Regions from separate parts of the Shinella sp. GW821-FHT10F02 genome, predicted to be linked through region 1. Evidence: predicted binding sites of a transcription regulator. Region 1 holds the regulator's gene; each other region holds the start of a gene.
What was found. Region 1 encodes LexA, which represses DNA repair genes until DNA is damaged. Its sites were predicted from a motif close to TGTTCNNNNTGTGTTCNG; they were not measured.
Positions count from the first base shown of each region.

Region 1 (4,187 bases):
GGTGCTGAAGCGCCCGCCCGGCATCGTCACGCTGCTTGCCCGCAGCCGTCATGAACCGATCGCGATCGGCGCGGGCATAACGGGGCGCGCGCGCCTCGGGCCGCCGTCCGGCCCGGCCTTGGCCGGCCTCAACGATTTCGCCTTCGATGCCTATTTCGCCGGCACCGGCGCCGTCGGCTATTTTTACAGCGCGCCCAAAGGTGTTGTGACCGGCGAGGCGGGGCTGGAAGGGCGGATCAGGCAGGAGATCGCGCGCTGGCGCAACAACCTGACCGAGCATATTCGGGGGCGCATCGGCGGCGATGCCGGGGCGATCGCCGCGGCACTGGTAACGGCGGAACAGCGGGCGATCGGCGCGGACACGGTCGAGGCGCTGCGGCAGGCGGGGCTTGCCCATGTATTGGCCATTTCCGGGCTTAACATGGTGCTCGCCGCCGGCACCTTTCTCGTCGGTGCGCGCATGCTGATGGCGCTGATTCCGGGCTTTTCCGAGCGCTATCCGGCCAAGAAGATTGCCGCCGTCGGCGCGCTCATCATGGTGACGCTCTATATTCTCGTCTCGGGCGGCGCGCTCTCTGCCGTGCGATCGTGGATCATGATCTGCGTCATGCTTGTGGCCGTGCTCTTCGGGCGATCGGCCATCAGCCTGCGCAATGTCGCGCTCTCGGCGATCCTCATCCTGCTGGTGACACCATCCGCCGTCACCAATCCCGGCTTCCAGATGTCCTATGCGGCAACGCTCGGGCTTGTCGCGGGCTACGCGGCCTGGCGCGAGCGGCCGATGCGGCGGGAAAGCCGGGGAGGGCCGTTGCAACTGTTCGGCGGTTCGCTCGGCCGTTTCTTCGGCGGGCTCATGCTCTCCTCGCTGATCGGTGGTTTTTCCACGCTGATCTATTCCATCGGCCACTTTCACCGCATTCCCGCCTATGGCCTCGCCGGCAATCTTCTGGCGATGCCGGTGATCAGCACGATCGTCATGCCCTTCGGCCTCATCGCCGTGCTGCTGATGCCGTTCGGCCTCGACGCCATTCCCTTCGCGATCATGGGCAAGGGCATCGAATGGATGATCGCGCTTTCGACCTGGGTCGCGAGCTGGAAAGGCGAAATCGTCACCGGTCAGATTCCGCAGTCCGCCTTCCTGCTGGTCGGCCTCGGCGGCGGCCTGGCCTGCATTTTGCGCACCCGGCTGCGCCATGCCGGCACGCTGCTCGTCGCGCTTGGCATCATCATCGCCTGCTGGCCGGACGAACGCCGTGCGCCGGAAGTGCTGGTCTCGGAAGACGGCCGCCTCGTGGCGATCCGGCGCGGCGACACCGTTGCGACCAACCGCGCAAGGCCGCCGGATTTCATTTATGCGCAATGGCGGCGCGCGCTACGGCTCGGCGATCTCGTCAAGCCGGAGATGCGCAAGAGCGAAGGCCTGACGGTAGAAGATGCCGCCGCACCCGCTGAAGGAACTGAAAAGCAGAGGAAACCGCGCCACAAGGCGGATCGGCAGAGGGCGAAGGCCGCCATGGTATCCGCCCTGGAGGCGGCGGGAAAGGGTACGGGCTTCATCTGCGAAACAAAGGCATTCTGCGCCGCGGTTTCGCCGAGCGGCTGGCGGATCGTCACGCTGGAAGACCTCGCCTTCCTCGGAACCGCCTGCGATGCCGCCGACCTCGTCGTCGTGTCCCAGGCCCTGCGGCTGGAAACATGCCGCTCCGGTGCCCGGCTGATGACGGCTCGCCATCTGCGGCGTACTGGCGCCCTGGAAATCCAGCCCGGCGCCGAAAAGGCCGCTCCACCGCTTTCCGAAGCCGAGATCACATCCGCCGTCGAAACCCTCGACCGGCCCTGGTCCCGCCACCGCACCTATGATTGGCGCAGCGGCACCTTCGAGGCCGAGACGGCGCTCAATGATAGCGGCGAATGAGGCCGACGAGCTTGCCTTGAATCTTCACGCGGTCCGGGCCGAAGATGCGGGTCTCGTAGGCCGGGTTTGCGGCTTCGAGCGCGATGGAGGCGCCCTTGCGGCGGAAGCGCTTCAGCGTCGCCTCCTCGTCGTCGACGAGCGCCACGATGATCTCGCCCGGATTGGCGGTGGTGGCGTTGCGGATGATCACCGTGTCGCCGTCGAGGATGCCGGCCTCGATCATCGAGTCGCCCTTGACCTCCAGGGCATAATGATCGCCGTTGCCGACCATCTCGGCCGGTACCATGATTTCATGGGTGTTGTTCTGGATGGCGGAGATCGGCACGCCGGCGGCGATGCGTCCCATGACCGGTACCGAGACCGAAGACGACATGTCCGCCTGCGGCGTGCGCTGCACGGGGGCGGCCGGCACCGGCTGCTTGCCGCGGCTGCCCTCAATGACGGCCGGCGAAAAACCACGACGCGGCTGGAGGCTTGGCGAATAGGCTTCGGGAAGCTTGATCACTTCCAGCGCCCGCGCCCGGTTGGGCAGGCGGCGAATGAAGCCGCGCTCTTCCAGCGCGGTGATGAGGCGGTGGATGCCGGACTTGGACGCGAGATCGAGCGCATCCTTCATCTCGTCGAAGGAGGGAGGAATACCGGACTCCTTCATCCGTTCATGAATGAACAGGAGAAGTTCCTGTTGTTTCCGCGTGAGCATGGCCCCTCCACCGAGAATCTTGAAACAATCCAGAATCGTGAAACAAATCCAGAACAGACACTATCTGTTCCATATGTGTTCCGCAAGGCCTTGGAAATAATAATATTGTTCAGGCGGAGGGTTCGCGCAGGAGGAGTACTTCGCAGGGATCGCCTTCGGGCACGGCCGGGGCGTGCGGCGGGCGGATGAGCAGGCCTTCCGATTCGGCGAAGACCTTCATCATCGAGGAATCCTGCTTGCCGAAGGGTGTCACGTACAGGTCGCCGGCCGGTCCCCGGACGATGCGGGCGCGGACATAGTCCTGCCGCTGGTCGTTTTCCTTGAGCGGCACGGCGGCGATGGCCGGGTGCCGGCGGTTTTTTGCGGGCAGGCGGGCGAGGCGGCGCACCAACGGCTCCAGGAAGAGCAGCGAGCAGACGAGGCTGGAGACCGGGTTGCCGGGGAGGCCCAGCACCTGGATATCTCCCAGCCGGCCGACCATCAGCGGTTTCCCCGGGCGCATGGCGATGCGCCAGAAATCGAGCTCCATGCCGGCCTCGCCGAGCACCGGCTGCACGAGGTCGAAATCGCCGACGGAGGCGCCGCCGAGCGTCACGAGCACGTCGATATCAAGCGCCAGCGCGTTGCGCACGGCCTCCAGGATCGCCTGCTTGTCGTCGCCGACGATGCCGAGGTCGATCACCTCCGCGCCGGCCACCCGCGCGAGCGCCGAGACGCCGTAGGTGTTGGAGGCGATGATCTGGCTGGCGCCGGGCGGCGTTCCGGGCGGGACGAGCTCGTCGCCGGTCGCAAGCACCGCGATGCGGGGGCGGGCGTAGACGACAAGTGTCGAGTGGTTCATCGCGGCGGCGACGGTCAGGCGGCCGGCGTCGAGCACCGCCCCGGCCTTCAGCACGGTCTCGCCTTCGGAAAAATCCTGCCCGCGCGGGCGCACATGCCGGCCTTTCGGCGTGAGGAAGGTCGTGCGGATACGGCCGTCACCCAGCTTTTCCGCGTCTTCCTGAAGAAGCACGGTATCGGCGAAGGAGGGCAAGGGCGCGCCGGTGAAAATGCGCACGGCCTCGCCGGGGCCAGCGGAGCCTTCGAAAGCATGGCCGGCGGAGGAGAGGCCGACGACCTTGAGGACGGCGCCGAGTGTCGCGATGTCCGCATGGCGGACGGCGTAGCCGTCCATGGCGGAATTGGTGAAGGGCGGCTGGGTCAGGCGCGCGGCGATGTCTTCGGCGAGAACGCGGCCTTGCGCGTCATGCAGGGAAACCGTCTCCGTCCGCTGTGTCGGCTTGGCCCGGGAAAGCAGGCGGTCGAGGGCGTCGGCGACGGGCAGGAGCGACATCAGGCGTTTGCCCGCTTGTAATCGCCGGAGCGGCCGCCGGATTTTTCGACGAGCCGGATGCCGCCGATCTCCATTTCGCGGTCGGCGGCTTTCGCCATGTCGTAGATGGTGAGGCAGGCGACGCTGACGGCGGTGAGCGCCTCCATTTCCACGCCGGTGCGGCCGGTGAGCTTCGCCATGGCCTCGACGCGCAGGCCGGGCAGCGCGCGGTCTTCGCGGATTTCGACGGCGACCTTGGT
Region 1 covers NZ_JBXASL010000003.1:599,823-604,009, forward strand. The annotation lists gene AC1RWL_RS12660 (ComEC/Rec2 family competence protein) at 1-1,915, shown strand, start outside; gene lexA (transcriptional repressor LexA) at 1,896-2,615, opposite strand; gene AC1RWL_RS12670 (molybdopterin molybdotransferase MoeA) at 2,725-3,948, opposite strand; gene moaC (cyclic pyranopterin monophosphate synthase MoaC) at 3,948-4,187, opposite strand, start outside.

Region 2 (4,187 bases), 100 kb from region 1:
GGCGGGGTTGGAGCGCGGCGTGCGGCCGATCGGCGACTGGTCGATGTCGATGACCTTGTCGATGAATTCGAAGCCGTCGATGCGCTCGTGTTCTGCCGGGATTTCGCGCGCGCCCATGATGCGCCGCGCCGCGGATTTGTAGAGCGTCTCGATCAGGAAGGTCGACTTGCCGCCGCCGGAAACACCGGTGACCGCCGTGAAGACGCCGAGCGGAATGGCAGCCGTGACATTCTTCAGGTTGTTGGCCTTCGCGCCGACGACCTTGATTTCCTTTTTCTTCTTCGGCTTGCGACGCTCGCCCGGAATGGCGACCGAGAGCTCGCCGGAGAGATATTTGCCGGTGAGCGAGGCGGGGTTGGCGATCACCTGCTCGGGCGTGCCCTGGGCAATCACTTCGCCACCATGGATGCCGGCGGCGGGGCCGATATCGACCACGTAGTCGGCCGTCAGGATCGCGTCCTCGTCGTGTTCGACGACGATGACGGTGTTGCCGATATCGCGCAGATGCCGCAGCGTATCGAGCAGGCGGGCATTGTCGCGCTGGTGCAGGCCGATCGAGGGCTCGTCCAGCACGTAGAGCACGCCCGTGAGGCCCGAGCCGATCTGCGAAGCGAGCCGGATACGCTGGCTCTCACCGCCGGACAGCGTGCCGGAATTGCGCGAGAGCGAGAGATATTCGAGGCCGACATCGTTGAGGAAGCGCAGGCGCTCGCGGATCTCCTTGAGGATGCGCACCGCGATTTCGTTCTGCTTGGTGTTCAGGTTTTCCGGCAAAACGTCGAACCAGTCGCGCGCGACGCGGATCGACATCTGCGTCACTTCGCCGATATGCAGCTTGTTGATCTTCACCGCCAGCGCCTCGGGCTTCAGGCGAAAACCGTTACAGGCCGGGCAGGGGGCGGCGGACATGTAGCGCTCGATCTCTTCGCGCGACCAAGCGGAATCCGTCTCCTTCCAGCGGCGTTCGAGGTTCGGCACGATGCCTTCGAAGGTTTTTACCGTCTTGTAGGAGCGCGCGCCGTCCTTGTAGTTGAACTCGATCTTCTCCTTCGTGCCGTGCAGGATGGCGTCCTGCGCCTCCTCCGAAAGTTCCGACCAGCGGTTGGAGAGCTTGAAGCCATAGGCGGCGCCGAGTGCTTCCAGCGTCTGGTTGTAGTAGGGCGAGGAGGATTTTGCCCAAGGCGCCACGGCGCCGTCGCGCAGCGTGCGCTCCGTTTCCGGCACGATCAGGTCCGGGTCGATCTTCTGCTGGCTGCCGAGGCCGTCGCAGATGGGGCAGGCGCCGAAGGGATTGTTGAAGGAGAAGAGCCGCGGTTCGATTTCCGAGATGGTGAAGCCGGAAACCGGGCAGGCGAATTTTTCCGAAAACAGCACGCGCTCATGCGTCTCGTTCAGCGACTTGTTGGCGGAGCCGCCGGCGGAGGTTTCCTCGACCGGCAGCGGCTTGTCGGCGAATTCTGCGATTGCAAGGCCGTCGGCGAGCTTGAGGCTGGTTTCGAGACTGTCCGCCAGACGCGCGGCGAGGTCCGGCCGCACGACGACGCGGTCGACCACAACGTCGATGTCATGCTTGTATTTCTTGTCGAGCGCCGGCACGTCGGCGATCTCGTAGAACTGGCCGTCGACCTTGACGCGCTGAAAACCCTTCTTCATCAGCTCGGCGAGTTCCTTCTTGTACTCGCCCTTGCGGCCGCGCACGACGGGCGCGAGGATGTAGAGGCGCGTGCCTTCGCCGAATTCCAGCACGCGGTCGACCATCTGGCTGACCGTCTGGCTCTCGATCGGCAGCCCTGTCGCCGGCGAATAGGGAATGCCGACGCGCGCAAACAGAAGGCGCATATAGTCGTAGATTTCTGTGACCGTCCCGACGGTCGAGCGCGGGTTCTTCGAGGTCGTCTTCTGCTCGATGGAGATGGCCGGCGAAAGCCCGTCGATCTGGTCGACATCCGGCTTCTGCATCATCTCCAGGAACTGGCGCGCATAGGCCGAGAGGCTCTCGACATACCGGCGCTGGCCCTCGGCATAGATCGTGTCGAAGGCGAGCGACGACTTTCCGGAGCCCGAAAGCCCGGTCATGACGATCAGCTTGTTGCGGGGCAGGTCGAGATCGATGCCCTTGAGATTGTGTTCGCGTGCGCCGCGGATGGAAATTGTCTTGAGTTCGCTCATGGTATCCAGCGTCAGAAGTCGTTGCGCGTTCTAATAGGGGTTGGCCCCTATGTAGGGATAGGTTTGGGCCTGTCCATGCGCGATCAGAAGATTCCGTGCCCGTTTCCGATTCGGTTGACAAGAGTGTAGGGAATTATTAGAACAAAAAAAGAACAAAAATTCGCAATTGATCTGTGGATTACCACTTATGCGGGGCGGCGCTGGCAGACGACAGCCGGTAAGATGCCGCATTCATGGTGTGAAGTGATGTCGGGCCGAGGCCCGGAGCGAAACGGGAAAGACGGGTATGGCTGGAAGCGTCAACAAGGTGATCTTGATCGGGAACGTCGGGGCGGACCCGGAAATCCGGCGCACGCAGGACGGTCGGCCGATCGCCAACCTGCGCATCGCCACCTCCGAATCCTGGAAGGACCGCAACAGCGGCGAGCGCCGCGAGAAGACCGAATGGCACACGGTCGTCGTCTTCAGCGAACCGCTCTGCAAGGTCATCGAACAATATGTGAAGAAGGGCGCCAAGCTCTATATCGAGGGCGCGCTGCAGACCCGCAAGTGGCAGGACCAGACCGGCAACGACCGCTATTCGACGGAAATCGTGCTGCAGGGCTTCAACTCGACGCTGACCATGCTGGACGGCCGCGGCGAAGGCGGCGGCGCAAGCCGGGGCGGCAGCGACTTCGGCGGCGCACAGAGCTACGACGATTACGGTTCGCGCCCCTCTTCGGGCGGTGGCAGTGGCAGCGGCGCCTCCGGCGGCAACCGTTCGAGCGGTTCGCCGCTCTCGCGCGACATGGATGACGACATTCCGTTCTGAGAACGCTGGCCGTTCCGGGAACACCGGATAGATGATGGCGGCGGCTTTGGGGCAGACCCAAAAGCCGCCGTCCGCGTTTTTAGCTTGCGACGTTGCGCAGGCTTCCGCGCGCGAGATTGCTCAGTTGCTCGCGATGGATCGTCTGCAGTTTTGGCGCGTGGGCCGGCAGGAGTTCGATCAGCGCTTCTGCTGCCGCCTGCAGCATGGCGGGCGCCGGCTTTTCGCGCGGCGACGTGAAGCGCTCGAGGCTGCCCAGGAATTGCTCGAAGACGGCGCGCGACGCGATGATCGCCTGGTGCATGTCGACGTCGAATTCGTTCGGCTGGGCGGTGATCGTGACCGAGCCGTTCTCGGCATGCGCGGCGACGGCCGAGCCGTCGAGCGAGGCGTTCAGGCCCTCCAGGAACACGCGGTACTGGAAGAAATCCCGCCGTACCAGGGTGTCGTATTTGGACTCGTCCGGCGAAACGGTCGGGTCGGTCACGAGGATGCTGGGCCGCAGCCTGTCCTGAAGCTCCAGGCGATCGATGAGATGGGTCAGCGAATTGCCGGTTCCCACGACGTCGATCAGCAGGGTCCGCGCGCCGAGGCGGCCACGCAGATAGGCCTCGTATTCGGTGGACTTGTCGTAGCACAGCGTGCGCGACACCTGGAAATAGGAAACCGGCGGCATGCCGGCGCGCGCGAAATGGGTCGAGGCCAGCATCTGGTGCCACAGGTTGCAATCGCGCGATGCCGCCAGGATCTTGTCCGCACCGAAACGTTCGGCGCAATGCAGCGCCCAGAAGGCGCCGACGACCATGAGCGGAATGTTGACCGCCGCCTGCGCCTTCAGCACGTTGTGGATGGCGGGATCGCGATGGAAGGTCTTGAGCCGCGTTTCCCGCAGCGCATGGGCGTAGGGCGCAAGGCCCGCGCTGTGCAAAATCTCTTCCGTGCGGTCCCATTTCGAAATGCTGACGAGCGTCGGGTTGATGCCGGCGGCGGCGGCGCCGACGATATCCGCGTGGATGTTGTCGCCGAAATGCGTGCGGATCGTATGCTCCGCCAGGATGCTCGGCCAGATGACGCGGTGGTGCTTGCCGTAGTTGCTGAGGTAGAGCTTATTGTCCAGGCCGCATTTCTCCTTGAGGATGCGGCTGACGAAGGCGTAGGGCAGGTACATGTCGGAGATGATGATGTCGTGGGCATCGACGCGCGCGACGAC
Region 2 covers NZ_JBXASL010000003.1:701,185-705,371, forward strand. The annotation lists gene uvrA (excinuclease ABC subunit UvrA) at 1-2,169, opposite strand, end outside; gene AC1RWL_RS13025 (single-stranded DNA-binding protein) at 2,456-2,980, shown strand; gene AC1RWL_RS13030 (hypothetical protein) at 3,060-4,187, opposite strand, start outside.
Region 2: a site for LexA is predicted at 2,307-2,324, ahead of uvrA (excinuclease ABC subunit UvrA). Genes of this name have one in related genera too.

Region 3 (4,187 bases), on a different contig from region 1:
CCTGGCGCGCCTCCAAGCTCGATCCCGTCCAGGCCCTGCGGTACGAATAGGAACAGAACGCCATGAACGCGCGCAACGCACTGGAACTCAGGGGCATCGAACGGCACTACGGCCAGGGCGAAACCCTGCTGACGATCCTCAAGGGCGCCGATTTTACGCTGAAGAGCGGCGAGACCGTCGCACTCGTGGCGCCCTCCGGCACCGGCAAGTCGACCCTCTTGCACATTGCCGGCCTGCTTGAAAAGCCGGATGTCGGCGAGGTCTTCGTCAACGGCCATTCCTGCGCCGAGCTTGCCGACGAGGAGCGCACGACGATCCGCCGCAACGAGATTGGCTTCGTCTACCAGTTCCACCATCTGCTGCCGGAATTCAGCGCGCTGGAAAATATCATGATGCCGCAGCTCATCGGCGGCCTCACCAAGGCGGAGGCGCGCGAACGCGCCGCCCAGCTGCTCGACTATATGCGCATCGGCCATCGCGCCGAGCACCGCCCGTCGGAACTCTCCGGCGGCGAGCAGCAGCGCGTCGCCATCGCGCGTGCCGTCGCCAATGCGCCGCTGCTGCTGCTGGCCGACGAGCCGACCGGCAACCTCGACCCGGAAACCGCCGGCTACGTCTTCGAGGCGCTGGAAGCGCTCGCCCGCCAGTCCGGCCTCGCGGCGCTCATCGCCACGCACAACCACGAGCTCGCCGGCCTGATGGATCGCCGCGTGACGATCGAGGACGGCCTCGTGCGCGAGCTCGCCTGATTTAGCCTTCCGGCCTTGATTAATTGTCCAGCCCGCAGATCGAGCGGGCGATCTCGTCGTTCCAGTCCTTCAGCAGCACGAATTGCGCCTTGCCGGTGATGGGCTGGCCGAGCGCCTTGCCCTTGCCGGTTAGGACGTTGAGGTCGCAATCGCTGACGGCGTCCGTGTCGAGCGTGTCGTAGGACGAATAGGTGTAGCCCGCGACGATGAAATCGAAATTGCGGTGGGCGATCGTCAGCGTCTGGCGCCAACGGTCGCGGCCGATCGAATCGTTTTTCGTGGTGAGCGTGAAGGAGCCATTGGCGAGCGCCGCCAGCTCCGGCTCCTGGCCGAACATGGTCAGGTTGCCCCAGACCGTCCTGGGCAGGGCAAGCGCCAGCGTCAGCCGGTTTTCCTCCGGCTTGGCGACGTAGATGTAGAGCCCGTTGTCGTCTCCGCTGTCGTCGCCCGGCGTTGCCACCACGGCGAGATCCGGCGTGCCGTCCTTGTTCCAGTCGCCGCTTGCCATGGCCATGATGCGCTCGGCCGGGAAATCCGCCGCAGCGGCAGGGGCAGCCAGGCTGGCCGAAAGCAGAAGGGCGGCAATCAACGACTTCATCTCTTTTCCTCCATGTGAGCGAGGCGACCATATTGCGCCTTCGAACGCCGGTCCAGAGGGCCTGTGGAAAGCTGTTGACACGAGAACAAGAATAGAACAAAGTGAAAACATAAAAGGAAAGGGAGCCACAATGACCGATTTTCTTCGTGATCTTGCTGCATTCACCTCCATGGCCATGTTCGTCGCCACCTTCTCCGTCATCCTCTTCGGAATCTGACGGCCGCATTTCATTCTTTGAAGCCGATCGCATCTCGCCCACGCGTGCTCGCGCGTGGAAATCGGGTGTAACGGCAATAACCTTCTGGACGAGACCGGTGCGAATCCGCTTAAGCTTCCTGCCTTGACCGGAAGGAAGATACGCATGGCGGACGAAGCTCGGAAGACGGATGGCGGCACGGTGGCGAAGACGCCGCAATTCGTGCATCTGCGCGTGCATTCGGCCTTTTCGCTGCTCGAAGGCGCCTTGCCGATCAAGAAGATCATCGGCAAGGCGACGTCCGACCAGCAGCCGGCGATCGCCATCACCGACACGAACAACCTGTTCGCGGCGCTGGAGTTTTCGCAGAAGGCGATCGGCGACGGCATCCAGCCGCTGATCGGCTGCCAGCTGTCGATCGACATGGAAGACGAGGGCGACGGCGAGCGGCGCGGCGGGCAGGCGCAGCTCGTGAAGCTCCCGTCGATCGTGCTCCTTGCCGCCACCGATGCCGGTTATGCGCGTCTCGTCGAGATCGTCAGCCGCGCCTATCTCGGCGGCGAGGGCAACCAGTCGATCCGCATCGCCTATAGCTGGCTGGAAGCGGGCATGGACGGGCTGATCGCGCTCACCGGCGCCCATGGCGGGCCGGTCGACATGGCCATCCTCGCCGGCCAGCCGGCGGTGGGGCGCGCGCGTCTTCACGCGCTGAAACGCGTCTTCGGCGACCGGCTCTATATCGAGCTGCAACGCCACGGGCGCTACGACAAGCAGCACGAGCGCCGCATGGTCGAGCTTGCCTATGCAGAAGACGTGCCGCTGGTCGCGACCAACGAGCCGTTCTTCCCGGCGCCCGATGACTATGATGCGCATGACGCGCTGATGGCGGTGGCGCACAATGCCATGGTTTCGGACGACAACCGTTTCCGCCTGTCGCCCGACCACTATCTGAAGAGCCGCAAGGAAATGGCAAAGCTCTTTGCCGACCTGCCGGAGGCCCTGGAGAACACCGTCGAGATCGCCCGGCGCTGCTCCTTCGTGTTGAAGACGTGCAGCCCCATCCTGCCGCGCTTCACGGGCGCGACGGACGATCCGGAGGAGGCGGATCGCGCCGAATCGGCAGAATTGCGCCGCCAGTCCGTGGAAGGCCTCGAAAGCCGCATGGAGCTGCTCGGCCTGACGCCCGGTTATACCGAGCAGGATTATCGCGAGCGGCTGGATTTCGAGCTCAGCGTCATCGAGCGCATGAAGTTTCCCGGCTACTTCCTCATCGTTGCCGACTTCATCAAATGGGCCAAGCAGCAGAACATTCCCGTCGGACCCGGCCGCGGCTCGGGTGCTGGTTCGCTCGTCGCCTATGCGCTGACGATCACCGACGTCGATCCGCTGCGGTTTTCCTTGCTCTTCGAACGCTTCCTCAACCCGGAACGCGTCTCGATGCCCGACTTCGACATCGACTTCTGCCAGGACCGCCGTGAAGAGGTGATACGGTACGTGCAGCAGAAATACGGCCGCGAGCAGGTGGCGCAGATCATCACCTTCGGTTCGCTACAGGCGCGCGCGGCGCTACGCGACGTCGGCCGCGTGCTGGAAATGCCCTACGGCCAGGTCGACAAGATCTGCAAGCTCGTGCCGAACAACCCGGCCAACCCGACGCCGCTCTCCAAGGCGATCGAGGAGGAGCCGAAGTTGCAGGAAGAGGCGGAGAAGGAGCCGGTCGTCGCGCGCCTGCTCGACATCGCCCAGAAGATCGAGGGCCTCTACCGCCACGCCTCGACGCACGCCGCCGGCATCGTGATCGGCGACCGGCCGCTGTCGCAGCTCGTGCCGATGTACCGCGACCCGCGCTCCGACATGCCGGTCACCCAGTTCAACATGAAATGGGTGGAACAGGCCGGCCTCGTCAAGTTCGACTTCCTCGGCCTGAAGACGCTGACCGTCCTGAAGACGGCGGTCGATTTTATCCGCAAGCTCGATGTCGAGGTGAAGCTCGAAAGCCTGCCGCTCGACGACCAGCCGACCTACGAGATGCTGTCGCGCGGCGAGACGGTCGGCGTGTTCCAGGTGGAAAGTGCCGGCATGCGCAAGGCGCTGATCGGCATGCGGCCCGACTGCATCGAGGACATCATCGCGCTCGTGGCGCTCTACCGCCCGGGCCCGATGGAGAATATCCCGGTCTACAACGCCCGCAAACACGGCGAGGAGGAGATCGAGTCGATTCATCCGATGATCGACCATCTGCTGAAAGAGACGCAGGGCGTTATCGTCTACCAGGAACAGGTGATGCAGATCGCCCAGGTCCTGTCCGGCTATTCGCTCGGCGAAGCCGATCTTCTGCGCCGCGCCATGGGCAAGAAGATCAAGGAGGAGATGGACAAGCAGCGCGCCCGCTTCGTCGACGGCGCCGTGAAGAACGGCGTGTCGAAGCCGCAGTCCGACCTGATCTTCGACCTCTTGGCCAAGTTCGCCAACTACGGCTTCAACAAGTCGCACGCCGCCGCCTACGCCATCGTTTCCTACCAGACGGCCTATCTGAAGGCGCATTACCCGGTCGAGTTTTTGGCCGCGTCGATGACCTACGATATGTCCAACACGGACAAGCTGAACGATTTCCGCCAGGATGCGGGACGTCTGGCGATCGCGG
Region 3 covers NZ_JBXASL010000006.1:146,461-150,647, forward strand. The annotation lists gene AC1RWL_RS19385 (lipoprotein-releasing ABC transporter permease subunit) at 1-50, shown strand, start outside; gene AC1RWL_RS19390 (ABC transporter ATP-binding protein) at 63-749, shown strand; gene AC1RWL_RS19395 (hypothetical protein) at 769-1,347, opposite strand; gene dnaE (DNA polymerase III subunit alpha) at 1,709-4,187, shown strand, end outside.
Region 3: a site for LexA is predicted at 1,429-1,446, ahead of dnaE (DNA polymerase III subunit alpha). Genes of this name have one in related genera too.